One region of the Allobosea sp. 2KB_26 genome, then DNA from elsewhere that is predicted to be linked to it. Evidence: predicted binding sites of a transcription regulator. Region 1 holds the regulator's gene; each other region holds the start of a gene.

What was found. The regulator LexA, encoded in region 1, represses DNA repair genes until DNA is damaged. The targets are predictions, from matches to a motif close to TGTTCNNNNTGTGTTCNG.
Region 2: a site for LexA is predicted at 6,727-6,744, ahead of AB4099_RS05175 (ImuA family protein). Genes of this name have one in related genera too.
Region 3: a site for LexA is predicted at 3,357-3,374, ahead of AB4099_RS33340 (ImuA family protein). Genes of this name have one in related genera too.

What each region holds. Positions count from the first base shown of each region.
Region 1 is NZ_JBFRHE010000012.1:84,771-94,633, forward strand. Features, by position in the region: gene trpC (indole-3-glycerol phosphate synthase TrpC) at 1-156, shown strand, start outside; gene moaC (cyclic pyranopterin monophosphate synthase MoaC) at 153-641, shown strand; gene AB4099_RS25905 (molybdopterin molybdotransferase MoeA) at 638-1,849, shown strand; gene lexA (transcriptional repressor LexA) at 1,931-2,635, shown strand; gene AB4099_RS25915 (ComEC/Rec2 family competence protein) at 2,629-4,884, opposite strand; gene gltX (glutamate--tRNA ligase) at 5,043-6,461, shown strand; gene gltA (citrate synthase) at 6,730-8,019, shown strand; gene AB4099_RS25930 (Bug family tripartite tricarboxylate transporter substrate binding protein) at 8,144-9,136, shown strand; gene lpxB (lipid-A-disaccharide synthase) at 9,154-9,863, opposite strand, start outside.
Region 2 is NZ_JBFRHE010000001.1:1,073,861-1,083,723, reverse strand. Features, by position in the region: gene AB4099_RS05215 (carbon-phosphorus lyase complex subunit) at 1-974, opposite strand, end outside; gene phnH (phosphonate C-P lyase system protein PhnH) at 974-1,576, opposite strand; gene phnG (phosphonate C-P lyase system protein PhnG) at 1,576-2,016, opposite strand; gene phnF (phosphonate metabolism transcriptional regulator PhnF) at 2,105-2,854, shown strand; gene phnE (phosphonate ABC transporter, permease protein PhnE) at 2,906-3,760, opposite strand; gene phnE (phosphonate ABC transporter, permease protein PhnE) at 3,757-4,638, opposite strand; gene phnD (phosphonate ABC transporter substrate-binding protein) at 4,730-5,647, opposite strand; gene phnC (phosphonate ABC transporter ATP-binding protein) at 5,719-6,537, opposite strand; gene AB4099_RS05175 (ImuA family protein) at 6,761-7,588, shown strand; gene AB4099_RS05170 (Y-family DNA polymerase) at 7,545-9,077, shown strand; gene AB4099_RS05165 (error-prone DNA polymerase) at 9,074-9,863, shown strand, end outside.
Region 3 is NZ_JBFRHE010000029.1:8,067-17,929, forward strand. Features, by position in the region: gene AB4099_RS33315 (DUF6328 family protein) at 1-392, shown strand, start outside; gene AB4099_RS33320 (hypothetical protein) at 646-861, shown strand; gene AB4099_RS33325 (DUF1236 domain-containing protein) at 1,423-1,848, opposite strand; gene AB4099_RS33330 (extensin family protein) at 2,537-2,818, shown strand; gene AB4099_RS33335 (hypothetical protein) at 3,033-3,296, shown strand; gene AB4099_RS33340 (ImuA family protein) at 3,411-4,163, shown strand; gene AB4099_RS33345 (DUF6504 family protein) at 4,078-5,601, shown strand; gene AB4099_RS33350 (error-prone DNA polymerase) at 5,598-8,870, shown strand; gene AB4099_RS33355 (cold-shock protein) at 9,133-9,342, shown strand.

The DNA of each region.
Region 1 (9,863 bases):
GTTGGCGAGAGCGGCATCTTCAGCCATGTCGACATCGCACGGTTACAGCGTGCCGGCGTCCACACCTTCCTCGTTGGCGAGAGCCTGATGCGGCAGGACGATGTCGCCGCTGCGACCCGTGATCTTCTGACCGGTTCTGCGCGCAGCGCAGCATGAGCAAGCTCAGCCATCTCGACGCCAGCGGCCAGGCCCATATGGTCGATGTCGGCGACAAGGAGGAGACCTCGCGCATCGCTGTCGCCGAGGGCTATGTCGTCATGCAGCTCTCGACCTTGGCCATCGTGCGCGATGGCGACGCCAAGAAGGGCGACGTGCTTGGCACCGCGCGCCTGGCTGGAATCATGGCCGCCAAGCGCACGCATGAACTGATCCCGCTCTGTCACCCGCTGCTGATCAGCAAGATCAGCGTCGACCTCACCCTGGACGAGACATTGCCTGGGGTGCGCGTGAGCGCTGAGGTCAAGATGAAGGGACAGACCGGCGTCGAGATGGAAGCGTTGACCGCTGTCGGCGTCGCGTGCCTCACAGTTTACGACATGGTCAAGGCGGTCGACCGGGCGATGCGGATCGAAGGCATCAGGCTCGTTCACAAGTCCGGTGGAAAATCCGGCACCTTCGATCTCCCGGAAACTGCGCGATGAGCCTCACGCCCGTCCCCGTCGCCCTGAAGGCGCTGATCGACAGCGTTCCGGCACCGACACCGTCAGAAACGCTGCCGCTCGCACATTGCGTAGGGCGCGTGCTCGCCGCCGATCTGCAGGCGCTTCGCACCCAGCCCCCCTTCGCCCATTCCGCAATGGACGGATACGCCGTTCGCGCAGACGACATTGCGCCGGCAAATGAATTGCGGGTCATCGGCGAATCGGCTGCCGGTCGCTCCTTCTCAGGGATGGTCCGCTCGAATGAGGCTGTTCGCATCTTCACGGGCGCTCCGATGCCTGAGGGCGCCGATACCATCCTGATTCAGGAGAATGCCGACGGCGTCGGCAGCTCGACGATCCGCGTGCGCGAAAGTGCCGAGCGCGGCAAGTTCGTTCGTCAGGCAGGATTGGACTTCTCCGAGGGCGAGGTGTTGCTTCTCGCCGGCAGCCGACTCGACAGTGCGAGCCTCGGCCTCGCGGCAGCCATGGGCCACCCCACACTCGCTGTGCGTCGCAAGCCACTGGTCGCGATCCTCGCGACCGGCGACGAACTGGTCCAGCCGGGCGAGCCGGTCGGACCCGACCAGATCGTCGCGTCCAACAGCTTTGCACTCGCCGCGCTGGTTGAGCAGGCCGGCGGCACAGCGCTCGATCTCGGGATCGCCCGCGATGATCATGCCGACCTCGCCGACAAGATTGGTCAGGCACGGAAGACCGATGCCGATGTGCTGATCACCCTGGGAGGAGCCTCGGTAGGTGAGCACGATCTCGTCCAGGCAGCGTTGATCGGGCAAGGCATGGCGCTCGGTTTCTGGAAAATCGCCATGCGGCCGGGCAAGCCGATGATGATGGGTCGCCTCGGCCGTATGGTCGCGCTCGGCCTGCCCGGAAACCCCGTCTCGTCCATCGTCTGCGGGCATCTCTTCGTCGTGCCGCTGCTCAGGGCCCTCCTCGGCGTACCGGAACCGGAGCGCGATCTGAGTGAGCCTGCTATCGTCGGAAGAGATTTGCCGGCAAATGATGAGCGGCGGGACTACATGAGGTCGGAACTGATTCTCACCCCGGAGGGATGGCTGGCAACGCCCTTCACCAAGCAGGATTCCTCGATGCTGGCCAGTCTGGCCCGCGCCGACGCGCTACTGATCCGCGAATCATTTGCTGCGCCGGCAAACAAAGGCGACAACTGCCGGATCATCCGCCTACGCTGAGCGTGCTTGCGGAACACAACGCGAACCTGTATGGTGTTCGTGCTTTGTTTCGATTCCGTACGAAGAGCGCTGGCGGGGACCATGCTGACACGCAAACAGTTCGAACTGCTTCGTTTCATCCAGGAACGCCTGCGCGAGACTGGGGTGCCCCCCTCCTTCGACGAGATGAAGGACGCGCTCGATCTGCGCTCCAAGTCCGGTATCCATCGCCTGATCATGGCGCTGGAGGAGCGCGGTTTCATTCGCCGCCTGCCCAATCGGGCCCGGGCGCTCGAGATCATAAAGCTGCCTGAAGGGGCTGGCGGCCCTCAGGCGACGCGCGGACGGTTCAGCCCCTCCGTCGTCCAGGGTGGCCTTGGCAAGGTCCGGCCGATCGCACCGCCCCCGGAAGAGGACGTGCGCTCCACGGTCGCGATTCCGGTCATGGGGCGGATTGCCGCCGGTACACCGATTTCCGCGATCCAGAGCCGCAGCCATAGCGTAGCGCTGCCTGCCGATATGCTTGGCCCCGGTGAACATTTTGCTCTCGAGGTGCGCGGCGACTCGATGGTGGAAGCCGGCATCCTCGACGGTGATACGGTCGTGATCAAACGGCAGGACACGGCCAATACCGGCGATATCATCGTGGCCCTGATCGATGACGAGGAAGCGACGCTGAAGCGGCTGCGCAAGCGCGGCTCCTCGATCGCTCTGGAAGCCGCCAATCCCGCTTATGAAACAAGAGTGCTGGGACCGGACCGCGTCAAAATTCAAGGCCGCCTGGTCAACCTGATGCGGCGCTACTGAAGCCGATCGTGGTCTTCAGCGGCCACGGGCAGCGGGGCCGTTGACGATGATTCCGGCGGCGTAGTGACAGACCGCGCCCGCTTGCGGCTCCAGGGGCGATCAACGCCACCCTGCTCGGATAAATGCGTGCGCCAGCCGCCCTTGTGGCTGACAAGGGCCGTTGCACCATCGCGCGACAATGCCAGGCGGTCGATCAGCCGTGCAGCGCAAGGACTGGTCCAGGGAATCGGCGTGATGACGAGGTCAGCGCGCCTGCAGTCCTCGACGATGGCCAGGCGATCCCGAGCAAAGGCAATGCTTCGTCCATCCTTGCTGCGGACGACACAACCCAGAGTGTCGCAGGCTGCGCCTTCCCGCAGGCTGTTGTCGTCAGGCCGGCGATTATCGCCATCTGCGTTCAGCCATTGTTGCAGCACGAAGCGGCTCGGTTGACCGGCCAGGATCATGCGGTCATCACCCCCGCGGACCAGGATGCCGGAGCCATCACGTTCGATCAGGATATCGGGCCTCTCCGGCTTGGCTGCCACGACCAGTCCCGCGATCAGGGGAACGACGGCCAGAAAGCGCAGCGGTGTCGTCCAGAGCGTGATCCAGAGGAGCGCGGCGGCAAAGCATGCGAGCGCCGCGGTCCCGAACGCAGGAATGACCACTGCGGAGTGGTCGAATCCTGCAACCCAGCGCGCCGATTGCAGCACATAGTCCGAAGCGACTCCCATTAACGCCCAGGCCAGCCAATCCAAACCGAAGGGATAGGCGAGCACGCCGAAGACGGCCGCAGGCATGACGATCAGTGAAACGAACGGCAAGGCGAGCGCGTTGCCGAGCAGGCCGAAGGGGTTGAACGTCTGGAAGTGATAGGCACCGAAGGGGGCGGTTGCTACCGTCGCCAGCAGGGTCGTGACCGTAAGCCCGACGACCGCGATCCAGATCGGACGCAGCGGCCAGGGCAGGTTCGCTGGGGCCTCGGAGTGGCCGCGATCCTCCCAGCGCTCGGCGAAGGCGATCAGAGCCGCAACAGCACCAAAGGACATCTGGAAGCTCGGACCGAGCAGCGCGTCAGGCTCGCGCAGCAGAACGATCATCGCGGCAAGAGCCAGGTTGCGCATGCTGAGCGCCGGGCGATCGACGAGGATCGCACCGAACATGACCAGCGTCATGATCAGCGAGCGGACCGTCGCGACCTCGGCTCCTGAGAAGATGCAATAGGCGGTGGCACCGAGCATCGCGGCAAGGGCGGCGAGTTTCTTCACCGGCCAGCGCAATGCCAGCGTTTCCGACAGCGCCAGCAGGCCACGGACCAGGCCGAAGATCGTGGCGGAGGCCAGCACCATGTGAAGGCCGGAGATCGAGATGATGTGATAGATACCGGCCGCGCGCAGATCGATATTGGTCGCCTCTGTGATGAGGCCACGCTTGCCGGTGACCAGCGACGCTGCCACCGCGCCAGCCTGCCCTCCCCCGATACCGGCGATGCGCTCCGTCAGGGCATTGCGCGCCCGGTCGACCATTGCGCGAAACTGAAGCTCGAGAGGTGGCTGCGAGGGCGGTGGGGCGAGCGTGATCTTTCCCGGAATGGTCCCGACTGCCCCGAGCCCCCGGAAGAAGGCATCGCGGCCGAAATCGTAGCCGCCTGGCCGCACCGGACCGGGCGGTGGCAGGAGGCGCGCGACAGCGGCAATATGATCGCCCGGTGAGACCGAGCCCCCCTTGACGTTGACTCGAACCCGCCGTGGCAGGCGTTCGGGCTCCAGCCCGGCAATGCCGGTCACCAGGACTACAAGGCGCGCGCCAGCGTCACGCGCCTCGACCGATTCGACAAAGCCGGTGAGTTGTCCGACGCGCGTTCGATCGAGCATCGGCGCTGCGATCGTCGCCGTGCGCCAGGCCGCGGCACCAAAGCCGGCGAATATGGCAGCAAGGCCGACGCAAACGAGCATGACTGGGCGCCATGGGCGCGACAGCGCGGCCATCGCAGCGGAAACGCCAAAGCCGGAGAGTGGGACCCAGACGGATGGCTCGCGATCTGCCGCGAAATAGAGCAGGATGCCGCTTCCGATCAGCACCGGCAGCCAGAGAAACAGCCGCCTGCGCCCGGCCTCGATCGCGATGGCGTCCAGGAATCGCGCGCGCCATTCGGCGAGAAGCAACCCAATGGCAGCGGCGTGGAGCCCTCTCTCGGGAATGCGGAACGGTACGGCACGAATACGCGCACCGCGCAGCCGGCTCGGGTCTGGCGGCACCTCGCGCATAAACCGTCCCTCGGGCAGCCGACCGGATGCGATCTTGCGCTTAACGTCGGCCCCATCAGCATGTTACAGGGGCCGCGTCGGTTGTCATGTTCGATTGACGTCTTGTTCCTTTGCCGCTCTGTCGGCCTCATTCCCCGTCCTGCCGGAGCCTGCCTTTCATGAGTGATGCGGTCGTTACGCGCTTCGCGCCGTCTCCAACCGGATTCCTGCATATCGGCGGCGCGCGTACCGCGCTGTTCAACTGGCTCTATGCCCGCCGTCATGGCGGCAAGATGCTGCTGCGCATCGAAGACACCGACCGCGAACGCTCGACCGAACCGGCCATCGCAGCGATTCTCGACGGTCTGTCCTGGCTCGGCCTCGATTGGGACGGCGAGACCGTCTACCAGTTCGCCCGTGCGGCCCGGCATCGCGAGGTCGCCGAGCAGATGCTCGCGGCCGGCAAGGCCTATCATTGCTATGCGACGCCGCAGGAACTCGAGGAGATGCGCGAAAAGGCGCGCGCCGAGGGCCGTCCCATGCGCTATGACGGACGTTGGCGCGATCGCGATCCGGCAACCGCTCCGGCCGGCGTGAAGCCGGTCATCCGCCTGCGCGCGCCGCAGACCGGTGAGACCGTGGTCGAGGACGAGGTGCAGGGCCGCGTCGTATGGCAGAACGAGAATCTCGACGACCTCGTGCTGCTGCGCTCCGACGGCAACCCGACCTATATGCTGGCTGTCGTTGTAGACGACCATGACATGGCGGTGACCCATGTCATCCGTGGCGACGACCATCTCACCAACGCCGCCCGTCAGACCCAAATCTACCAGGCGATGGGCTGGCGCGTGCCAAGCATGTCGCACATCCCGCTGATCCATGGGGCGGACGGCGCGAAGCTCTCCAAGCGCCATGGCGCGCTCGGCGTCGATGCCTATCGCTCCATGGGTTATCTGCCGGTGGCCCTGCGCAACTACCTGCTCCGACTCGGCTGGAGCCATGGCGACCAGGAGATCTTCTCGACCGAAGAGATGGTCTCGCTGTTCAATCTTTCCTCGATCGGCCGGTCGCCGGCACGTTTCGACTACGCCAAGCTGGAGAGCCTGAACGGGCTCTACATGCGCCAGGCCGATGACCGTGACCTGCTCGATGCACTTAAGCAGATCCTCCCAGAGATCGGCCCCGCGCATGGCCTCGGTCCCGAGCTCGATCCGGCTCTCGAAGCCAAGCTGCTTGCTGCGATGCCGGGGCTGAAGGAGCGCGCCAAGACGCTGATCGAGCTACTCGACAGCGCCTCCTATCTTTTTGCGAAGCGCCCGCTCGCGCTCGACCAGAAGGCGGCGACGCTGCTGGATGAAGGTGCCCGCCAGCGCATGCCCAGCTTGGCCGAGAAGCTTGCCGCAGTGAACGACTGGACTCCGGCGCCACTCGAGGCTGCTGTCCGGGCCTTCGCCGAAGAGCAGGCACTCAAGCTCGGACAGGTGGCGCAGCCGCTGCGGGCCGCCCTGACCGGACGCAGTCAGTCACCCGGCCTGTTCGATGTGATGGCGGTGCTCGGCCGCGAGGAAACGCTCGCTCGCCTCAGCGATCAAACGTGATCAAAGGCAGGGCAGCCCCGCCTTTGTGATTGGTTGAACCCCAGGGGCAAATGGGCTAGTGACGCCGCATATGCTGCGGGTGTCCGGAGCGGCGCCCAGTATAAATATTGCTTTAGTATCAGTCGGATGTACCGTCCCGTGCCTGCGATCCCGTCACATGGCCGTTACGCAGAGCTACTCGGATGATGATTGCCGTTCCGGCACCCTTTCGTGCCGGCTCGGATGGAACGAAGATTGATCAGCAGCGAGCCTGAAAGGATCGGTATCGATGAGCGGAACCAACAGCCAGCTGAGTGTGGACGGAAAAACCGTCGACCTGACGGTCAAGACCGGATCGATCGGCCCGTCCGTCATCGATATCAGCAAGCTCTACGCACAAACCGGGATGTTCACCTATGATCCCGGCTTCACCTCGACCGCGAGCTGCGAGTCGGAAATCACTTATATCGACGGCGACGAGGGTGTTCTGCTCCATCGTGGCTACCCGATCGAGCAGCTTGCCGAGCATGGCGACTTTCTCGAGACCTGCTATCTCCTGCTCTACGGCGATCTGCCGACAGCGGCGCAGAAGGCGGATTTCGACTATCGCGTAACGCGCCACACCATGGTGCACGAGCAGATGGCCCGCTTCTTCCAGGGCTTCCGCCGTGACGCGCATCCGATGGCGGTGCTGGTGGCGTCAGTCGGCGCGATGTCGGCCTTCTATCACGACTCGACCGACATCTCGGATCCGCAGCAGCGCATGATCGCGTCGATGCGGATGATCGCCAAGCTGCCGACGCTGGCCGCGATGGCCTACAAGTATACGATCGGCCAGCCTTTCGTGTATCCGCTGAACTCGCTCGACTACACCTCGAATTTCCTGCGCATGTGCTTCGCGGTGCCGGCTGAGGAGTACAAGGTCAACCCGGTGCTGTCGCGCGCACTTGACCGCATCTTCATCCTGCACGCCGATCACGAGCAGAACGCCTCGACCTCGACGGTGCGTCTCGCCGGCTCCTCGGGCGCCAATCCCTTCGCCTGCATCGCGGCCGGCATCGCCTGCCTCTGGGGCCCTGCGCATGGCGGAGCCAATGAAGCGGCCCTCAAGATGCTCGAGGAAATCGGGTCGGTCGACAACATCCCGAAATACATCGCCAAGGCGAAGGACAAGAACGACCCGTTCCGCCTGATGGGCTTCGGGCATCGCGTCTACAAGAACTACGATCCGCGCGCCAAGATCATGCAGAAGACGTCGCATGAGGTGCTGAACGAGCTCGGCATCAAGGACGACCCATTGCTCGACGTGGCGATCGAGCTTGAGCGCATCGCGCTCAGCGACAGCTACTTCATTGAGAAGAAGCTCTATCCGAACATCGATTTCTATTCGGGCATCACCTTGAAGGCGATGGGCTTCCCGACCTCGATGTTCACCGCCCTCTTTGCGCTCGCCCGCACCGTCGGCTGGATCGCGCAGTGGAAGGAAATGATCGAGGATCCGTCCCAGCGGATCGGCCGCCCGCGCCAGCTCTATACCGGGTCGCCGAAGCGCGATTACACGCCGATCGGCCGTCGCTGAGAACAACCTGACACGATCTTTATGACGAAGGTCGAACCCCATCGGATTTAACAATCCGGTGGGGTTTATCATATGGTGCGCCGCCATAACCTGCGTTCCGCAGAGCAATGACGGAAAACGCCAGATGGACCGCATCACAACACCGAACCGCCGCGCTTTCATGGCTGGGGCCGGGGCGTCCGCCCTCGTGGCCGGCAGCTTGCCCGCGCGAGCCCAGAGCTTCCCGGCACGGCCGATCATGCTGGTCGTGCCCTTTGCCGCTGGCGGCTCGACCGATATCGTCGCCCGCCTTGTCGGTGCGAAAATGGCCGAGTCCCTTGGCCAGCAAGTGGTGATCGAGAACCGCGCCGGCGCAGGCGGCAATGTCGGCTCGACCGCGGTCGCACGCGCCGCGCCCGATGGCTATACGATCCTGATGGGCACGATTTCGACCCATGCCCTCAATCCGGCGATCCTCAAGGTCGTGACATTCGATCCGGTCAAGGATTTCACGCCGATCTCCCTGTTGGCGGTCGTGCCCAACGTCATGGTCGTACACCCGAGCTTTCCGGCCAAGACGGTCCAGGAGGTCGTCAAGGTCCTGAAGGACAACCCAGGCAAGTACTCCTACGCCTCATCGGGTGTGGGCACGCCGCTGCATCTTTCGGGAGAGCTCTTCAAGTCGCTCGGCGGCGTGAGCATGAACCATGTTCCCTACCGCGGCGCCGGCCCGGCGCTCAACGATGTCGTGTCGGGCGCCGTGCCGATCATGTTCGACAACCTGCCCTCCTCCGCGCAGTTCATTCGCAGCGGCCAACTCCGCGCGATCGGCGTTACTACGAAGGAGCGCGTGCCCTCGTTCCCGGAGATACCGACCATCGCCGAAGGTGGTCTTGCCGGCTATGAAACCTATACGTGGAACGCGCTATTTGGTCCGGCGAATATGCCAAGGCCAGTCGTCGAGCGCTTGAACGCCGAGGCCAACAAGGCGCTGACAGATCCCACAGTGAAGCAGCGCTTGAACGATGTCAGCGCCGTCATCGTCGGCTCGACACCGGAAGCCCTGGGCGAACACGTCAAGGTCGAATTCGCGAAATGGGGCCCCATCGCCAAGGCATCGGGTGCGGCGCTCGAATGAGCGCTGCACCGCGCTGATCAGGCCGCCAATAGTCCCAGGGCGGCATCGACCGCGTTCTCGGCCGGGCTCGCCCCGGCCGATTTCATGATGCGCTCGACATCCGCGAAGCCGGTAAGCTGGGCCTCGCGCACAGGGCCATCGCTCAGGACCGCCAACAAGGCTGCGCTGAGCGCTTCGGGTGAGGCTTCGTCCTGGATGAACTCGGGAACGATACGCGCGCCCGCAACGAGATTGGGCAGGATCACGGTGGGCAGCTTGATCAGCCTGCGCGCCAGCATCGCTTCCCAGGCAGCGCCGCGATAAGCTGCGACGAGAGGCACCTGTGCCAAGGCAAGTTCGAGCGTCACGGTCCCGGAGGCCGCGAGTGCTGCGCGCGCCGTGCGAAAAGCTTCAAGCTTGGCGTCCTCGCCGTCGACGAGATGCGGCTTCACCGGCCAGGTCGAGGCAGCCTCTTCGATCATGCTGCGCAGATGCGGCACGGCCGGCAGCACGAAGCGCGCGCCGGGCACCTTGTCCGCGATGCGTGAGACCGTCTCGCCAAAGGCCGGCATCAGGTGGTTGATTTCCGAGCGGCGGCTGCCGGGAAGGACCAGGATGTCCGGCGTCGAAGGGGCATTGCGCCGCACCTGTTCCTCGTCACTCGGCCGCAGCTCGGCGAGCCGCTCGATCAAGGGGTGACCGACATAGATCGTCTTCGGTCCGCCCAGCCTTTCCAGCGCAGCGGGCT
Region 2 (9,863 bases), on a different contig from region 1:
TCGACATTGTCGGAGTGGTAGAGCACGAATTCGTCCTGCTGCGCGGGATACTCTGCCGCCTCGCCGAACTCGCGCGCCTTGAGTGCACGATCGACCAGCGACATCGACATCGCCTTGCGCTCGGCATGGCCGAAGGCGAGGCCATAGCCGCGTGTGAACTGCGGCGGCACGTCCTTGGTGCCGTTGAACTGGTTGACCATCTGGCATTCGGTCAGCGTGATCTCGCCGAGATCGACGGCGAAGCCGAGTTCCTCGGGTACGAATTCGACGCTGACCTCGCCGACGCGGACCTCGCCGACGAAGGGGTGCGAGTTGCCGTATCCGCGCTGCACGGAATAGCCGAGGCCGAGCATGAAGCCCTCGTCGCCGCGCGCCATGGCCTGGAGCCGGACATCGCGGTCGGCCGGGAAGGAGACCGGCTCGCGGGTGAGATCGAAGGGACGGGGATCGCCCTCAGGCGGCTCCTCGGCTTCCATCAGGCCTTCGGCGCCGAGAATGTCGGGCACGCGCGGCATGGTGGCGTCGAGCGGCTCGGCCGCCGCCGCGGGCACTGCGACAGGAGACGCGCCGTCCATCAGCGCGAAATCGAACAGGCGGTGGGTGTAGTCATAGGTCGGGCCGAGCACCTGGCCGCCCGGCAGATCCTTGTAGGTGGCGGAGACTCGACGGCGGATCGCCATCTGCGCTGTGTCGACCGGCTCCGACGAGCCGAAACGCGGCAAGGTGGTGCGATAGGCCCGCATCAGGAAGGCCGCTTCGATGGCGTCGCCCTGTGCCTGCTTCAGCGCCAGCGCCGCGAGATCGGGGTCGTAGAGCGAGCCCTCGTTCATGACGCGGGCGCAGGCGAGCCCCATCTGCTCGCGGATCTGCGCGACGGCCAATTCGGGCACGGCCTCGTTGCCGCGGCGGGCTTCCGCGATGAGATCATGTGTGGCGAGGATGGCGGCTTCGCCCCCCTTGACGGCGACATACATCAGCGGGCCTCCAGGATCTGCGTCGAGCGCGGCAGGCCGATGATCGCCTGGCCATGACTGAGGATAAGGTCGATGCCGAGGGGGTAGCGCGCGGCATTGGCCGCGACCTCGGTCCAGAAGCCGGGGCGCAGTCCCTTCGGTGCAATCTCGCGGCGTCCGGCGATACCCGGGCCGGTCAGCGTCACGGCCTCGCCACCTGCGAGGCTGGCGCATTGCACGAGCACGCTGGTCGAGCGATCCGGAAACTGGTCGGTGCCGGGGCTGAATGCGGACAGCGCCGGAGCGGTGCTGGTGCCGTCGAGCACGGCGAAGGCGGCTTCAGCCGGGCCTTCGACCAGAGTCGCGCCGCAATGGAAGCGCAGCCAGGCGCCGGCGGGGCCCGCCCGCAGGTCGGCCGGCAGCCAGATCGGCGTCTCGTAATCGGCGAGGGTCAGCAGGGCGATGGCGGTTGCCGGTTCCAATCCGGCCGGTGCAGCAAAGCCGGTTGCGACGTCCTCGACGAGGCCGGGCTCCGACAAGGCGGCGAGCAGGGCGCGGAAGGCGGCCTGGGACTGGAAGACCGGGTCGGAAAAGCCGGCGCCAATGAGTGTGTCGTCCTGCATCACGCGCCCCGGACCAGAGTGAAGAAATCGACCTTGGTGGCTGCAGCCTTGCGCGAGGCGAGGGTGCGCGCCGCCTGCTGGCGGGTGGCGAGCTCGGCGACGCCGCTGCGGAGCGGCCCGGCCTCGCCTTCGCCCTGCAGCAGCCCGTCGATCACCGCTGCGAGCCGCGCCTTCCGGCCGTCGCGACCAAGAGCGTAGGAGAAGCCCATCGTGCCGTCGCCGAGGCGCACGACGCAGCGCGTCACGGTGGCTTCGCCGAGATTGAAGCGGCGTCCCGCGCCGCCGGCACGGCCCTCGACCATGACGGTCCCGGTTTCGGGTGCTTTCAGCACGTCATGGTCGGGCAGGGCGCCGAGCCCACCGGCGAGGCTCTCGATTTCGGCGCGTGAGGCCCGGGCGAGGATTGCCAGCCATTGTTGTCGTGGGGTGGTCCCGCTCATCTCAGGTCGCTCTCTGGTCAGGGCCTAATGTCTAGACTACGATAGGGTCGTCATAGAGAAAGGTCTATACATTTTGGATGAAGCTTTGATGACGGATGCCCATGCAGCCAGCCAGGCCGGCGAAGCCGCCACGGCATGGCGGCGTATCGCGGACAAGATCGAAGCGGCGATCGGGCGGGGCGAATACGAGACGGGCGCGACGCTGCCCTCTTCGCTCGCGCTTGCCGAGCGCTATGGCGTGCACCGGCATACGGTTCGCCAGGCCTTTCGGCATCTCGCCGATCGGGGGCTGGTCAGCGTCTCGCGCGGTCGCGGGACGCAGGTCACTGCTCCGCGCTTTCCCTATCGCATCGGCCGGCGCGTCAGCATGCGCACCAATTTCGGCGCGGCCGGCATCACCGTGGCAGGCTCGATCCTGGGTGCCGAGATCGTCAAGGGCGAGGCAGAGGCCTGCGCGGCCCTGCGCTTGGAGGATGGAGCGCCGCTCTGGCGGATCGAGACGCTGAGCCTTGCCGGTGGCGTGCCGGTGAGCACTGGCGTGCATATCCTTTCGGCCGAACGCTTCCCGGATTTCGACAAGATGCTGAGCCGGGCCGGCTCGTCGATCTCCGCAGCCTTCGCCGCCTGCGGCATCCCGGATTATGTGCGGCTCTCGACGCGGCTTTCGGCGCGGCTCGCCAGCGAGCGCGAAGCGCTGCTGCTCAGGGTCGAACCTGGCGCTGCGGTCATGCTCTCCGCGGCGGTCGACGCCCTGCCTGACCTGACGCCGATCCACCTGGTCGACGGCATCTTTGCCGGCGAACGGATGGAGATGGTGGTCGAGCCGTTCGCGGAGTGAGTGCAGCCGCTCGGATGGTCGGGGCAGGCCTCGGCATGACGCGCCTGTCCGTCAGAGGGCCCTTTTGCCGATGATGGCGAAGCGCAGCTTGCTGGACAGGAAGTCGATCGCGGTCACGGCGGCAAGCACGAGCAGGATCAGGAACGAGACCTGCTGCCATTCCAGGGTGCGGATGGTCTCGGCGAGATAAAGGCCGATGCCGCCGGCGCCGACGATGCCGATGATGGTCGAGGAGCGGGTGTTCGACTCGATGTAGTAGAGCACCTGGCTGGCGATGACCGGCAGCACCTGCGGGATCAGCCCGAAGCGGATCTCGTGGAGCTTGCCGCCGCCGGAGGAGGTCACGCCCTCGACGGGCTTGCGGTCGGCGGATTCGATCGCTTCCGAATAGAGCTTGCCGAAGGCGCCGAGATCGCTGGTCATGATCGCGAGCATGCCGGCGAAAGGGCCGAGACCCACGACATTGACCCAGATCAGAGCCCAGATCAGCGCATCGACGCCGCGCACGGTGTCGAGCGAGCGGCGCGCCAGGAAATGGATGACGCGGTTGGCGACGACGTTCTTGGCTGCGAGGAAGCCGAGCGGGAAGGCGAGGATCGCAGCGAGGATCGTGCCGAGGAAGGCGATGGCAATGGTCTCGAACAGCGCTTTCACGAAGATCACGGCGCGGGCCGCGGAGCCTGGGTCCGGCGGCAGCATCAGCACGACGAATGTGCCGAGATTGCCGATGCCGGTGATGATCTTCCAGAGCGAGACCTCCAATGTGGTCAGCCCGTAGAGGAAGAGGCCGAGCAGGCCGGCAACGACTGCGATGGTGGTCAGGCGCGTCTTCAGTGAGCCGTCGATGGCGCCTTGGTGGCGACGGACGAGATCGGCGCGCTCGGTGGCGGTGAGGACGAGGCTCATGAGCGGTGCTCCAGGCTGAGCAGGGCGTGGCGCAGGCGCTCGGTGCCGTAGTCGATCAGCATGACGGTGACGATGATCATGAGCAGGATGGCGCTGACATCGGTGAAGTAGAATTTGCGGATGGCCTCGATCAGATCCTGGCCGATGCCGCCGGCCCCGACGAAGCCCATGATCGAGGCGCCGCGGACATTGATCTCGAAGCGCAGCAGCGCGTAGCTGGCGAAATTGGAAAGCACCTGCGGGACGACGGCGAAGCGGATCGTCTGCCACCAGCCCGCGCCTGTCGCGGTGAGGCCGTCGACCGGCTTCATGTCGATGTTCTCGACCACCTCGGAGAAGAGCTTGCCCATCGCACCCATGGTGTGGATCGCGATGGCGAGCACGCCCGGCAGCGGGCCGAGGCCGAAGGCGATGACGAAGATCAGCGCGAAGACGATCTCCGGCACGGTGCGGCAGAATTCTAGGAAGCGGCGGGTGGTCCAGCGCAGCCAGCCGGCACGGCCGAGATTGGCGGCGGCGGAAAAGCAAAGCAGGAAGCCGCCGACGGCGCCTAATACGGTGCCGACATAGGCAATCAACAGGGTCTGCCAGAGCAGCTTGAGCCAGCCGTTCAGGCCCCAGTACCATTCCTTGAGATCGGCGCCGAGCGTGGCGAGACGCAGGGTCGGCATGGTCTCGAGGATGTATTTCGGGAAGCGCCAGGCATTGGCGGCGAATTTCGCGAGATCGACCTCCGAGCCGATCGCGGAAAGGACGACGCAGGCGATGAAGATGGCGGCACCGAGCAGGGCCTGGCGGCGCTTTGCGCCCATCTCGCGCCGATAGAGATCGGCATGGCCGCGAATGGCGGGGTCGTTGCGATCGATCGTCAGGGTCATGATGGTTCCGTCGCGGGGTTCGCCAGTCGCGGCGGGACGCCACTCCGTCATGGCCGGGACAAACCCGGCGATGACGGTCGGCGGTAAGCGCTTACGAGGACTTCTTCTTGCGGAGCGCGTCGACGAACTTGTTCAGTTCGATGATCGGGTCGTAGGCCTTGTTGTCGACGGCGACGAGCGGGCCCTGCTTGCCTTCATAGATCTTGTCGAAGGCGACCTTGTCCTTGGTGGCGAGGTTGAGGACGGCGTCTCGGATCGAGGCCTTGAGCGGCTCCGGCAGGTCGGAGAGATAGGCCATCGGCGAGTTCACGATCTGCTCGGACTTGTAGATGATCCGGAAATCGTCGGCCTTGACCATGTTCTTGCGGGCCATGCGCTGCAGGTTGGATTCCTGCTCGTCGTTCCACCAGTTGGCGGCGATGTCGACGGTGCCCTGGCCGAGCGCGATGACCGCGTTCTCGTGGCTGCCGGTATAGACGACCTTGCCGAAGAAGGTCTCGGGGTCGATCTTCATGCCGTCGAGCACGAAGCGCGGCACATTGTTGCCGGAGGTGGAATTGGGATCGACGAGGCCGAGATTCTTGCCCTTCAGGTCCTCGACCTTCTGATAGGGCGAGTCCTTCTTCACGTAGAAGACGGAATGGTAGCCCTTGGTGCCGTCGAGATTGGTCTCGATCGCGAAGGCATCGACCTTGGCGCCGGTCATGCGAGCACGAGCGAAGGAGGCGGGGCCGTACATGCCGATATGGATGTTGCCGGCGCGCTGGCCTTCGATGATCGCGGCATAGTCGTTGGCGATACGCAGCGTCACCTTGGTGCCGAGTTCTTTCGCGAGGTAGGTGACGAAGGGGGTATAGCGCTCGACGACGCCAGACGCGTTCTCGGACGGGATGATGGCGAAGATCAGCTCCGGATACTTGGCTTTCCAGTCCTGCGCGAAGGCGGGAGCGGCGAGCGTCGCGGCCAGGCCGGCGGCGGCGAGCGTGAGGGTATGACGACGGGTCAGCATGGTTTGCTCCTGTTGAAGGCTGTTGGTGGTCTTTTCAGGCGTAAGCGGTCCTGGCCGGGCTGAGGCCTGGCTCAGGCTGCGGTCTGCTTGGCGCGCTTGGCTTCGGCGATGGCGATGGCGTCGAGCGCGTCCAGCGCCTCGGCGCCGGCATCCTTGGCCTCGATGCCGTAGAGTTCGGCGGCGATCTCGCGGGTCAGCGCCTGCGGCACGTCGTCGAACACGACCTTGCCGGCGGCCATGCCGATCAGCCGGTCGCAATATTTCGCCGCGATATCGAGGTCGTGCAGATTGCAGATCACGGTGATGCCGTCCTCGCGATTGATGCGGAAGAGCGCATCCATCACGACCTGGGTGTTGCGCGGATCGAGCGAGGCGATCGGCTCGTCGGCGAGGATGACCGTCGGCTCCTGGACCAGGGCACGGGCGATCGCGACGCGCTGCTGCTGGCCGCCCGAGAGGGTCTCGGCGCGCTGGGCCAGCAGATGGCCCATGTCGAGGCGCTCGAGCGCGGCGATGGCGCGGATCTTGTCGTCCGGCGAGAAGCTCTTCACCAGCGTCAGGAAGGCCGAGCGGTGATTGAGCCGGCCGAGCAGGACATTGGTCAGCACGTCGAGGCGGCCGACGAGATTGAACTGCTGGAAGATCATCGCGGTGTCGCGACGCCAGGCGCGCAGTTCGGCGCCCTTCAATGCGGTGACATCGCGTTCGTCGCTGATCAGGCGGCCGGAGTTCGGCTCCGCCAAGCGGTTGATCATGCGCAGCAGGGTCGACTTGCCGGCGCCCGAGCGGCCGATGACGCCGACCATTTCGCCCTTCGGGATCGACAGCGAGACATTGTCCACGGCGGCCTTGCCGCTGAAGCGCTTGGTCAGGCCTTCGATACGCAGCATGAACGGTCTTCCCATCGAGGAGCAAGCATGGCGACATCCGGACATGGGCGAGGCGCAGTCCGGAGCTCATGCTCTCTTGCAGTGCGCAAACCGGTATCGGCGACAGATGACAGGGCCGTGACAGCAGGATTGCGGGCGGGGAAGCGGGCGCACGGAGGCTGTTGACTCGCCTGAGGAGGCGGAGTCATAAAGAACAAAATAGGAACATTTGGAGTGCCAAGACGTGAGCGATCATGCCGTCGCCGCGCTGCGGCGAAGCATTGCCGGTTTGGAAAGCGTCTCTGTCTCGCTGGGCGGGGAGGCGAGCTTCAGCCTTGGCCACGCGGCGGCCGATGCGGCGCTGGGGCCGCTGCGTCGCCATGCCCTGCACGAGATCGTGGCGATGGCGCATCAGGCTCCGGCGGCGACGGGCTTCGTCGCCGGGTTGATCGCGCGGCTGGAGCGGCGGCCCGTCGTCTGGCTGCGGCAGGATTCCGCCGGCGCCGAGGGTGGTGAACTCTATGCGCCGGGGCTTGCGGCGTTCGGGCTCGATCCTGACCGGGTGCTTGCGGTGCGGGGGCGCGATCCGCTTGCCGTGCTGAAGGCGGCGGGCGACGCCTTTCCGCACGGCAATGACCGACGCTCGGGCATCGGCGCGGTGGTGATCGAGCTCGAAGGTACGCCGGCCTGCCTCGATCTCACGGCCAGCCGGCGTCTCGTCCTGGCGGCGCGGGATGCCGGCGCGACGGCTTTTCTCCTGCGGCTGGGAAGCAGTCCTGCTCCGAGTGCGGCGACGATCCGCTGGGCGGTTTCGGCGGCGCCTTCGGAGGGGCGGGTGAGAGCGCATGGGCCGGGCCGGCCGAGTTTCGCGGTCACGGTGCTGCGCAACCGGCACGGGGCGACGGGCGAGTGGGTGATGGAGTGGGACAGTCATGCGTATAGCTTCCGCGAGCCGCTTCCTGTCGCTCTGGTTCCCGCGCCTGCCCATCGACCGGATCAGACGCAGCCAGGGCGCATCCGTTCGGGCAATGTCGCAGAGGCGTGGCCCGCAGCCCGGCGGGCCAGCGGATGATCCTGGTCCTCTTGTTGTGGTGGGCAAGGCGAAGGGCGCCTTCCGCCTGACGAGCCTCGATGCCGAAGCCGAACGCCTCGGCCTGCATCCGACCATGGCGCTGGCCGATGCGCGCGCCATGATCCCGCGGCTGGTCGTGGCCGAGGAGGACAGGGCGGCCGATGCAGCCCTGCTTGGCGCCGTTGCCGACTGGTGCGACCGCTATACGCCGCTGGTCGCTCTCGATGGCGAGGATGGCCTGCTGCTCGATATCTCGGGCTGCACCCATCTCTTCGGCGGCGAAGCCCTGCTTGGCCGCGACTGCCTGCTTCGGCTGAAACGGCGGGGCTTTACGCTGCGCGCCGCTATTGCCGGGACGGCGCGCGCCGCCTGGGGCGTCGCGCGCTATGGGCGCGGCGGCATCGTGCCGCCGGGCGGAGAGAGCCAGGCCCTGTGGCCCTTGCCGACCGCGGCGCTCGGCCTGGAGGCTGCACGGCAGCACGGGCTCGCACGCATGGGCCTCAGCCATATCGCCGATCTGGAGACGCGACCGCGCGCGCCGCTGGCCGCCCGGTTCGGCCGCGACCTGCTCGACAGGCTCGACCAGGCGCTCGGCCGCCTGCCGCAGGCGCTGTCACCGCGACGACCGCTGCCTGAATGCATGGCGGAACGGCGTTTCGCCGAACCGTTGGCGCATGAAGCCGGTATCCGGGCGGCCCTGGCCGGCCTGGGCGAGAGTCTGGCCGGCATGCTGGAAGCGCGCGGCGAAGGCGCGAGAGTGTTCGAGGCGAGCTTCTTCCGCAGTGACGGGGCCGTGCGCCGTCTCGGCATCGAGACCGGGATGCCGTTGCGCGATCCGGCGGCGGTCGATCGACTCTTCGCCCTGAAGCTGGATGCCCTGGCGGACCCGCTCGATCCCGGCTTCGGTTTCGACCTGATCCGGCTCTCGGCCGGTGCGACCGAGCCTTTCGCGGCCGATCAGGGGGCTCTTGCGGCCGGTCGGGAGGAGGAACCCGATGCAGCCGCCGCCGAGCGGGCCCTGACGGAGGTCGCCGATGCGATCGCCGCCCGGATCGGCCCGGATCGCGTGCGGCGTTTCCTGGCGCAGGACAGCCATGATCCCGAGCGCGCCGCATTGGCGGTGCCCGCCCTGCGTCATGGCGAGATGGCAAGGCTCGGGTTTTCCCCGGACTGGCCGGCTCCGAGCGCCGTCCCGGAACGGCCCCTCCGGCTGCTGTCGCGGCCGGAGCCGATCGAGGTGCTGGCCGAGATCCCGGACGGGCCGCCGACGCGTTTCCGCTGGCGGCGCGTGCTGCATGAGGTCGCCAAGGCGGAGGGGCCGGAGCGGATCGCTGCCGAATGGTGGGCGACGACGGGCAGGATCGCGCCGACCCGCGACTATTTTCGCGTCGAAGAGCCGGGTGGAAGGCGCTTCTGGCTTTATCGCGACGGACTCTATGGCCGCGAGGCCGCGCATCCGCCCTGGTTCATGCACGGGCTTTTCGCATGAGCGGGCTCAATGACAATTGCCCGGTGGAAGCCGCTCCGATCGTACCAGTTTCGCGCTATGCCGAACTCGCGGTCACCTCCAACTTCTCCTTCCTGCGCGGGGCCTCGAGTCCGGAGGAACTGGTTGGCCGGGCGGCCGAACTCGACCTTGCCGGAATCGGGCTCGCCGACCGCAATTCTCTGGCCGGCGTGGTGCGGGCCCATGCGGCGATGCGCGAGGCGGGTATCGCCACAACGAAGCTGACATTCGCGGTCGGGGTCCGCCTCGTCCTGTCCGATGGCACGCCCGACCTGCTCGCCTATCCCCAGGATCGCGACGCCTATGGCAGGCTCTGCCGCCTGCTGACCCACGGCAAGATGAAGGTCGAGAAGAAGGGCGAATGCATCCTCACGCTCTCCGACCTACGCGAATTCGCGGAAGGCATGTTGCTGATACTGATGCCGGAACGGCGGCCGGAGAGCGAGATCGCTGCGGCTCTCGCGAGCGTTTCCGAGTTTGCGCGGGGTCGGCTCTGGCTGGGTATCGACATGCCGCATCGCGGCGACGACCGGCGCCGGGCCGATGCATTGGCGCTGCTCGCGTCCAGGGCGGGTGTGCCCTGTCTCGCCGTCAATGACGTGCTTTATCATGCGCCCGCGCGGCGGCCCTTGCAGGATGTCGTCAGCTGCATCCGCGAGCATGTCCCGATCGAGCGGGCCGGGCGCATGCTGGAGGCCCATGCCGAGCGCCATCTCAAATCGCCGCGCGAGATGGCCCACCTGTTCCGGCACGCGCCGGAGATGGTGG
Region 3 (9,863 bases), on a different contig from region 1:
TCCCCGGCGCCCAGGCCATTCTGGGCTTTCAGTTCGCAATTGTTCTGACAAAGGAATTTGCGGAACTGACGCCCAACTTGAAGCTTGCCCATGGCTTCTCTCTCGTCCTTATCGCTGTTGCCACGGCACTGTTGATCGCGCCGGCGGCCTATCACCGGATTGTTTACGGCGGAGGGGACGATCCCGGTTTCCAGCAAGTCGCGAGTCGACTGATTTTACTGGCGACTGTGTTTCTCGCGCTGGGCATTTCGGGTGACGCCTATCTGGTGGCTTCAATGATCGCAGGCAGTGGTCGCATATCGGCGGCCTTCGCTGTTCTTACTGCGGCGGTGCTGCTGGGCCTTTGGCATGCTTGGCCTTGGTCGCAGCATCGGCAGATGCCCAGTGCTTAACGGAGCTGTCGCGGCTACGCTTGGCGGCGTTGCGGGCCGCCTCCCACGGTCTTCGGCGCGCACGGCCGACGCCATCATCGGTCTGCCGGCCGGTCCTGTTGAATTAGTTCCCGAGCTGAACGTTCGCGCGACAGCGGGAAACCAGGGATGGTCTGGATGGAGCCTATCAGGATCATACGCAGGTGGAACAAATCCCAGGGTAGGCCGTTGCCACCACGCGAAATTCTTTGTTGGCCCCGGAAGGAGAAATCCGATGACCGCGGTTCACGAACTCACGTTGAAAGCACCGACAATCTGCCTCACCTGCCATGAGGAATATCGTTGCGCTCTTCAGCGCGTTGGCGAGATTGAGGATGCGAAGCCCAACCCGGCCAAGGACCTCGAACTCGCGGCTCTTAGGGGTGCCATCAGAGATTATGAGGTCCGGAACCAGCGCCTCCGGATGATCGGCACGAGGATCACGGGCTGACCAGGTTCTGCCTTCACCCTGATCCCACGCGCTGAGAAGGCCTGGCACAACGGAACCTGCTATGCCCGCTGGCAGAGCTCGGCTTGTGTTCCGACGAAATTGGTCGATCCCGGGGCTCTACCAATTTGATCAGGGGCGCCGCGCGGGCTTGTGGGAGGGATCGTTTGCCGGGAACATCGGTCATATCGATCGTGATCGGATGTCGGGAGAAATGGAACTCATTTGCGTGGGCGGACCCACGCTTATTATATCCGTCACACTCTTGACGGCTAACCTTCTCTGCGCCGTGCGCCGAAAGGGCCCGTGGGTTTCCTCCCTCTCGCGGTCAAATGGACTCGCGGGCGGAATGATCACCAGACTCCGCGAAATCGACCGCCTCACGCCCTAATAATGCGTAATGCCGGAGTTCGCGACGCAACGCAAAACTCGAGTTTTGCAACCAGTTGCGGTTTAACCGAGCCCGCCGCGCGCTCAATCCCGTCTTGGCGGCTAAGAGGAACAAGAGCAGGCCAAAATGCGAAAGGCCCGCCGTTTGTGGCGGGCCTCCCTGTCGCCAAGTGATTATTCGATGATCTGAACGATCTTCCGGGTCTTCGGCTCGACCAGCACTGTCTGATCGTTCACGACGGTGTAGCGGTACTCGGTCTTGCCGTACCGCGCCGGAACTTCGCGGTAGGTGATGGTGTCGGGAAGGGTCGCACCGACGACAACCTTCTCCCGATAAGCCACTGACGGCACCTTCTGCTCCCTTACATAGGTGCGGAACTCGGTGCGCTGGTCGGCCGCAATGCCGCCGACGATCGCACCAGCCGCGGCACCACCAACGGCTCCGACGGCCGCGCCCGCCGGCCCGCCGACAATCGCCCCCCCCACAGCTCCGGTTGCGGCACCAGAGGCGGCCCCGCCCGCAGCACCGGAACTGGACTGCGCAAACACGGTCGCCGGAATGACTGCCAGCGCAGCCACAAGGACAATCTTCTTGATCATAGTCGATCTCCTGTTAGCCCCCGCCAGCGAGGAAACGACATGCTAAGTTGTTGGTTCCATGAATAATTATTCATGGACGGCATTTTCGGGCTGGCCCCTGGGATGATGCTGGAGGTGGCGATCGGTGTGTTCTTCTGCCCGCGTGACACCATCAAAGGGGGCGAGGGCAGATTGCGAACCGTCTCCCGAATTCCGGGGAATGTATCCTCCAGGCTCCACTCCAGGCGGCGCTATGGGTGAAACAGCGCCACTGTGACCGCGAGGCCCGTTCTTCACAGCATAGCGAGACGGGAAGGAGCGGGAACCGTCGTGGCGCAATGGGATTTTGATTGGCGGCAGGGGCGAGTGGTCGATGAGAAAGGCACCCCATCATCTCATCCGTTCGGGAGCGAAGGCATGAGGACGCCAACTGAACGCGTAGTAGAACTTTCCCGCTACGAACCCGGCAAGCCGGGATGGGTCATCGAGACTATCGTCGCTTGGAGAGACGGCATTGTTCCTGTCTACGTCCTTCCATCTTGGGAGGATCGAGGGTTCGATGAACTTTCGGGTCCCTTCGAAACCAAAGAGGAAGCTGAGGACGCTTTGGCGCGAGCATCGTTGTGAGCCCGGCCGAGAGGCAGAACTCGAGCCGATCACGGGGCGCGCGCTATCTCCATCGACGCCTGCACGGCTGAGCGTGCAGGCGATGCGGAGCGAGTTCGCGATTCCCGAAGAGGGGCGGGCGGCAGATCGATCCAGCAAAAGCCACAAAACCGGTAGGTCCGGTTCCAGTTGTGGCCGAGCGTTGGCATTCGTTGGTGACGAACCCGAGTCCCGCTCGATCCGTGAAGCTGTCCAGAAGAGCGCTTGCCAACGGTTCACGACTGTCCTGGGTCCGGGGGCGGACAGCTCCCACAAAGATCACCTCCATCTCGACATGCGCGAGCGCCCTCGTGGGTTTCGCATTTGTCAGTGGACGGTCGAATGAGTGACAGACAGTTCTCGCCGTCAGACCACTCCTCAAGAGCCGGCTTCAACGACACGAGGGGAGGGAAGGGCGGGAAACCTCCGTCAGGTCCTTCAGAGTGCGCGTGTTGACGTCATTGCGGACGAATGACGCGCGTATTTTCCAGGAACCTGGGGGTAGGTCCGATCGTTTGAGCCACTGGCTGGGGTTGGGAGGAGAGCCGTGGAGGTCCGCTATGTCTTTGACATTTGAAGCCGAGCCGGTGGGCGCACCGGTGACCGCCGCAGATTGTTCCCGGGATCCGCGCATCCAGAGAATTGCCAGGGCGATGTGTCGCGCCGCGCGGATAGACCCCGACCAGCCACCCGGAGCGGTTGCGATTTTCAAAGTCATGCACTGCCAAGTCGGACGGTCCGAGAATGATCCGGCATGGACGTTGTTTCAGCGTCAGGCTGAACTCTTTGTGGACATGAATCCGGACGTGGTTGGACCACTCTGAGCACCTCAGTGAGGCGGATATCGCATTGATAACCTCATCTTGACTTCCGAGTAGCGAAGTAGGAACAAAAAGGGAACGTGGCGGCCTGCCCATTTTCAGAGGATACCAACAATTGTGCGGCCCGAGCTCGCCATACTGTCTCTGCGCGCGCAGATCGAAAGGATCGAAGGCACGAACCGGCGCGCGAAAGCGGTGCTTCCGTTCGGAATCGCCGAGGTGGACGCGCGCCTCCCAGGCGGCGGATTGGCGCTCGGGGCGCTGCATGAAGTGGCTGGCGGCGGCAACGGCGCGATCGACGGTGCTGCGGCCGCACTATTCAGCGCGGGAATTGCTGCCCGCACCCGGGGGAGGGTCCTGTGGTGCATCACGCGGCCGGACCTCTTCGCGCCGGCCATCGCACAAGCCGGACTGGGCGCCGATCGGGTGATCTATGTGGAAGCCTGCGACGACAAGACCGTGCTTTCCTGCATGGAGGAAGGGCTGCGGCACGGTGGACTTGGATCCGTCGTCGGTGAAGTTGCTCGCCTATCCATGACCGCCTCTCGTCGGCTACAACTGGCCGCGGAGGGGACGGGCTCGATCGGAATCGCCCTTCGCCGTTGGCGGCGTCAAACGGAGGCCGCCGATTTCGGTCAGACAACAGCCGCTATGACACGCTGGCGCGTCTCGGTGATGCCGTCCGCGGCGCTGCCGGTCCCCGGCGTCGGTCGGCCTCGTTGGCTGGTCGAGCTCATCCGGGCCCGCGCCGGTGACAGTGCAGATTTCGAGTTGGAGGCGTGCGATGACACGGGTTGTCTCGCTCTTCCTGCCGACCTGGTCCACCGACCGGGCGCGGCGGAAGGCTGGCGACGCAGCGCCTCCGCCTGAGGTACCGCTCGTCCTGATCGGCCGCGACGGAAACAGGCGAGTCGTGCTGGCAGCGGATGCTGCGGCTCAGGCTGGCGGTCTCTGCGTTGGCATGCCTGTGACAAAGGCGCAGGTACTCGTTCCGGGTCTGATCGTCGAGGATGCCGATCCGGCCGCTGACGCCGAAGGGCTCGATCGGCTGGCTGTCTGGATTCTGGAGCGTATCGCTCCGGTCGTCGCACCCGATCCGCCGGACGGCATCGTCATCGACTCGACCGGGGCAGACCATTTGCACGGCGGCGAGAACGCTATGCTCGACGGGGTGATCGGTCGCCTTGCCATGTCGGGGATCGTCGCTCGGGCGGCGATCGCTGATACGTGGGGCGCCGCTCACGCACTGGCTCGTTACAGGACACGTTCGACGATTGTCGCCGCTCCAGGGCATGGACCATCCATCATCGCTCCGTTGCCGCTGGAGGCTCTGCGGCTTCCGTCCTCGGTTAGTGCCGGGCTGCGCACCTTGGGCTTCGAGCGGATCGGAGACTTGCTGGCGCAGCCGCGGGCTCCTCTGGCTCTGCGTTTTGGTCCGGAGATTGGCCGCCGCATCGACCAGGCGCTTGGCGATCTCGGTGAGCCGATCAAGGCCATTCGGCCACCCGACCTGATCGAGGTTCGCCAGGCATTCGCCGAGCCGATCGGCGCCGCGGAGACGATCGCGCGCTACATTGGCAAGCTCATCGTGCAACTCTGCGAACGCCTTGAGGAACGCGGCCTCGGCGCGCGTCGTCTCGACCTCATCTGCCACCGCGTCGACAATCGCGCTCAGGCAATTCGGGTCGGATTGGCCACGCCGGTTCGGGACATCAAGCGATTTAGCCGACTCCTCTGCGAGAAGATCGATACGATCGAGCCGGGTTTCGGAATCGAGGTGATGACGCTGGCCGCGACCATCGCCGAGCCGCTCGAACGCAAGCAGATCCACAACTCGCTTGTCGAAGAGAGCCTTCCGGATGTGTCGGACCTGGTCGACATCCTGGTGAACCGGGTCGGTGAACGGGCCATCTATCGTCTGGCTCCGGTGGCAAGCGACGTGCCTGAACGTTCCGTCTGCCGCATCCCGGCCATGGCGCCCGAGACGGGGGCGAGCTGGCCGGGTCATTGGCCGCGGCCATCCCGGTTGTTGCCTCTCCCCGAACCGGTCGAGACCATGGCACTGCTGCCTGACCAGCCCCCGGTTTGGTTCACCTGGCGGGGCGTGCGCCGAAGGGTAAAGCGTGCGGACGGACCCGAGCGCGTCTTCGGCGAATGGTGGAAGCGCGATGCGGAGTTGGTCGCGGTTCGCGACTACTTCCGGGTCGAGGATGATGCGGGGGAGCGCTATTGGCTATATCGCGCCGGTGACGGTGAGCACGCCGCGACCGGCTCACATCGCTGGTTTCTGCATGGGGTGTTCGGATGAGCAGCCCACGCTACGCCGAGCTTCAGGTTACCTCGCATTTCAGTTTCCTGCGTGGCGCCTCCTCATGTGAGCAACTGTTCGCGCAGGCTGCGGCGGCTGGACTCGAGGCAGTCGCCGTTGTCGATCGCAATTCGCTGGCGGGGATTGTCCGCGCCTATGAGGCCGCCAAAACAACCGGGGTTCGCCTCGTCGTAGGTTGCCGACTTGATCTGGTCGACGGTACGTCGGTGCTCGTCTACCCGACCGATCGACCGGCGTACTCGCGGCTGTGTCGGCTGCTCTCGCTCGGAAAGAAGCGTGGTGGCAAGGCAAAGTGCCATCTGGAGTGGCCTGATCTTGTCGCCTATGGCGAGGGTCTGATCGCTGTCCTCGTTCCTGATCACGCCGACGAGGAATGCGCCTTCCGTCTTCGGCGCCTTCGCGATGCGTTCGCTGACCGCGCCTATCTCGCGCTGACGTTGCGCCGACGGCCGAACGACCAGCTCCGGCTTCACGAACTGTCGAACCTCGCTGCCCGAATGGCCGTGCCGACCGTCGTCACCAACGACGTGCTGTTCCATGAGCCTGCGCGCCGCATTCTCCAGGACGTGGTGACCTGCATTCGGCACAACGTCACGATCGACGCCCTGGGTGGCCGGCGCGAACGGCATGCCGATCGCTACATCAAGCCGCCGGAAGAGATGCATCGGCTGTTCAGCCGCTACCCCCAGGCGTTGGCGCGGACGCTACAGATCGTTGATCGATGCCGCTTTTCGCTTAGCGAGCTTGCCTATCAGTATCCCGAGGAGCGAGACGATCCGGCGCTCACACCCCAGCAAACTCTGGGCAAACTGACTTGGGAAGGCGCCTCCGAGCGCTATCCCGAAGGCGTTCCGAAGAGCGTCGAAGCGGCCCTTCGGCACGAGCTTCGGTTGATCGAGAAGCTGGGCTACGCGCCATATTTCCTGACGGTGAACTCGATCGTTCGCTTCGCCCGATCGAGGGACATTCTGTGCCAGGGCCGCGGCTCGGCGGCGAACTCGGCCGTCTGCTACGTGCTCGGCATCACCTCGATCGACCCGGGCCGCAATGATTTGCTGTTCGAGCGTTTCGTTTCCGAGGAACGCCGAGAGCCGCCGGATATCGACGTCGATTTCGAGCATGAGCGGCGCGAGATCGTCATGCAGTGGATTTTCGACACCTATGGTCGCGATCACGCTGCGCTCTGCTCGACCGTCATCCGCTATCGCACCAAGGGCGCGCTCCGGGACGTCGGAAAAGCCCTTGGCCTGCCGGAGGACCTGATCGGCACGTTGTCGTCGCAGGTCTGGGCTTGGTCGGAAGAAGGCGTCGAGCCGCGCCATGTCGAAGAGCTGAACCTCAACCTCAAAGACCGGCGGCTTCGTCTGACCCTCGATCTCGCGCGTCAGCTTATGGGCGCGCCCCGGCACCTCAGCCAGCACCCGGGAGGGTTCGTCCTCACGCATGATCGGCTCGACGATCTCGTTCCGATCGAGCCTGCCGCCATGACCGATCGACAGGTCATCGAGTGGGACAAGGACGATATCGATGCGCTGAAATTCATGAAAGTCGACGTGCTGGCCCTTGGCATGCTGACCTGCATGAAAAAGGGGCTGAACCTTCTGTCCGAGCACAAGGGCATCAATCTCGATCTTGCGACGATCCCGGCCGAGGACCCGCGCACCTACGCGATGATCAGGAAGGCTGACACGCTCGGCACCTTTCAGATCGAGAGTCGCGCGCAGATGTCGATGCTGCCGAGGCTGAAACCCCGGACGTTTTATGACCTCGTCGTCCAGGTCGCGATCGTCCGGCCTGGCCCGATCCAGGGCGACATGGTGCATCCCTATCTTCGCCGACGCGAGGGGCTGGAGCCAGTCCACTATCCCAAGCCGGAGCTGGAGACGGTGCTGGGCAAGACCCTGGGTGTGCCGCTGTTCCAGGAACAGGCCATGCGCGTGGCGATCGAGTGCGCCGGCTTCACCCCGGGTGAGGCCGACATGCTTCGGAAGTCGATGGCGACCTTCAAGTTCACCGGTGGCGTCTCCGTGTTTAAGGACAAGTTGATCGCCGGCATGGTCGCCAACGGCTACGAGCCGGAGTTCGCCGAACAGACCTTCAAGCAGCTCGAAGGATTCGGCAGCTACGGCTTCCCGGAAAGCCACGCGGCCTCATTCGCGCTGATCGCCTACGCCTCAGCGTGGCTCAAATGCTGGCATCCCGACATCTTCTGCGCTGCACTCCTGAACAGCCAGCCCATGGGCTTTTATGCTCCCGCCCAGATCGTTCGGGACGCGCAGGTGCATGGAATCGAGGTTCGTCCGGTCTGCGCCAACGCCTCGAGGTGGGACTGCACGCTGGAGCCGACCCGCGACGACGGCCGATTCGCGGTTCGGTTGGGTCTGTGCATGGTGAAGGGCCTCGCCAATGCACATGGCGCAGCCATCGTCACGGCCCGGGCTGATGCGCCCTTTGCTTCGGTCGATGACCTCTGGCGGCGTGCCGGTATTCCTGTGGTTGCGCTCACGCACATAGCCGAGGCCGATGGCTTCCGACCGTGCTTTGACCTAGCTCGTCGAGAAGCGCTGTGGGCGATCAAAGCGCTGCGCGATGAGCCGCTACCGCTGTTCGGGGCAGCCTCCGCCCGGCAGAGCGAGATCATCCCCGAATTGGATGAGCCGGTTGTTTCCCTCCGGCCCATGACGGCAGGCAGCGAGGTGGTCGAAGACTACCGGCATGTCAGCCTGTCGCTGCGCTGCCACCCGGTTTCCTTCCTCAGGCGGGATCTGCGACGGCGACGCATTGTTACCTGCGCCGAGGCGATGGAAGCCCGCGACGGTCGCTGGCTTGAGGCTGCTGGGATCGTCCTCGTCCGCCAGCGGCCAGGCAGCGCCAAGGGCGTTATGTTCATCACCCTCGAGGATGAGAGCGGCATCGCCAACCTCGTGGTCTGGCAAAAGGTGTTCGAGCAAAATCGCCGCACCATCCTCTCCGCCGGTATGATTGCGGTGCGTGGCCGCGTCCAGCGCGAGGGCGAGGTCGTTCATCTGGTCGCGCAGCGTTTAACCGATCTGTCGGCAGAACTCGCCAGCGTCGGGGAGCGCGACGACGGCTTCCCGCTGCCTCATGGCCGGGGGGACGAGTTCCACCATGGTTCGCCGGCGCCGGATCCGCGTGGGCTTCCGCCAAAGGGGCTTCGAACGCGAGACATCTACATTCCCGATCTGCATATCGATACGATCAAGGTGAAGACGCGCGATTTCCGGTGATCCCAACCGTGCATCGTAGGTCGCATGCCGACGGCGGACGTCACCGTGCCGCTATCTCTCGGTCGTGGGAACAAAGAAACCGCCGCAGGGTTTTCGGACGCGTGCAAGGACTCCGCGAACGTTCTTGCACGGCCTGGCGCCCAGTCGCTTTCCTCGAGTGGCGGGGCAGCAAAACGGTAGTAGGGTCGGTCGGAATCCTCCGAAGGCGTGCCGCGAGAGTTAGATCGCCTTTTCATCATTCACCGTCAGGGAGGAGACATCCATGGCGACGGGAACTGTGAAGTGGTTCAATCCAAGCAAGGGATTTGGTTTTATCCAACCTGATGATGGCGGTCAGGACGTGTTCGTCCACATCAGCGCCTTGGAGCGGGCGGGACTGCGAGAACTGCGCGACGGGCAGAAAATCACTTACGAAGTCGTCCCGGACCAACGCTCGGGAAAAGCCTGTGCCGAGAACCTTAAGGCGGGATGAAGCGGCTGCTGATCATGGAACTGACTACCGATCCATTCGTTTTGTTGGCGTGCTGGCCTTCTTGCCCGCCCTCGTAGGCCACACGGCCTAAGGCCCCGCTGGGATTGCCCTATGGCGGGGCCCCTTACTCACCATGGCGTGGCCCTCAAGTACAATAGAGGGAGCGATGCACTGGCGGCAGCATGGCAAATTCCACACGCGCACTTGAAGTTGCGCCATGACGCTGATCCAGAAACGTGGACTGACACGTCTGATGCTGCGGCTCCCGGCTTTGCGCGCCGCTTTTGAGGACCTCTAATGACGCCTTCCTCGAACTCGGCGAAGCGTACGAGCTGGTGTGGAAAGGGCTGATTACTGGACCCGATCGGAAGCGCCGGAACGCGCGGAGCGGATTATGAAATACCAGGAGTCGGCGGCGTCGTTGGAGTCGGAAGCGCTACTTGCAGCGGCCAAGCCGCGCGCCCTGGAAGACGAGGATGTGCAATTGAGCAACTCAGTGAGCATGTCTTGTTGCACGTTGA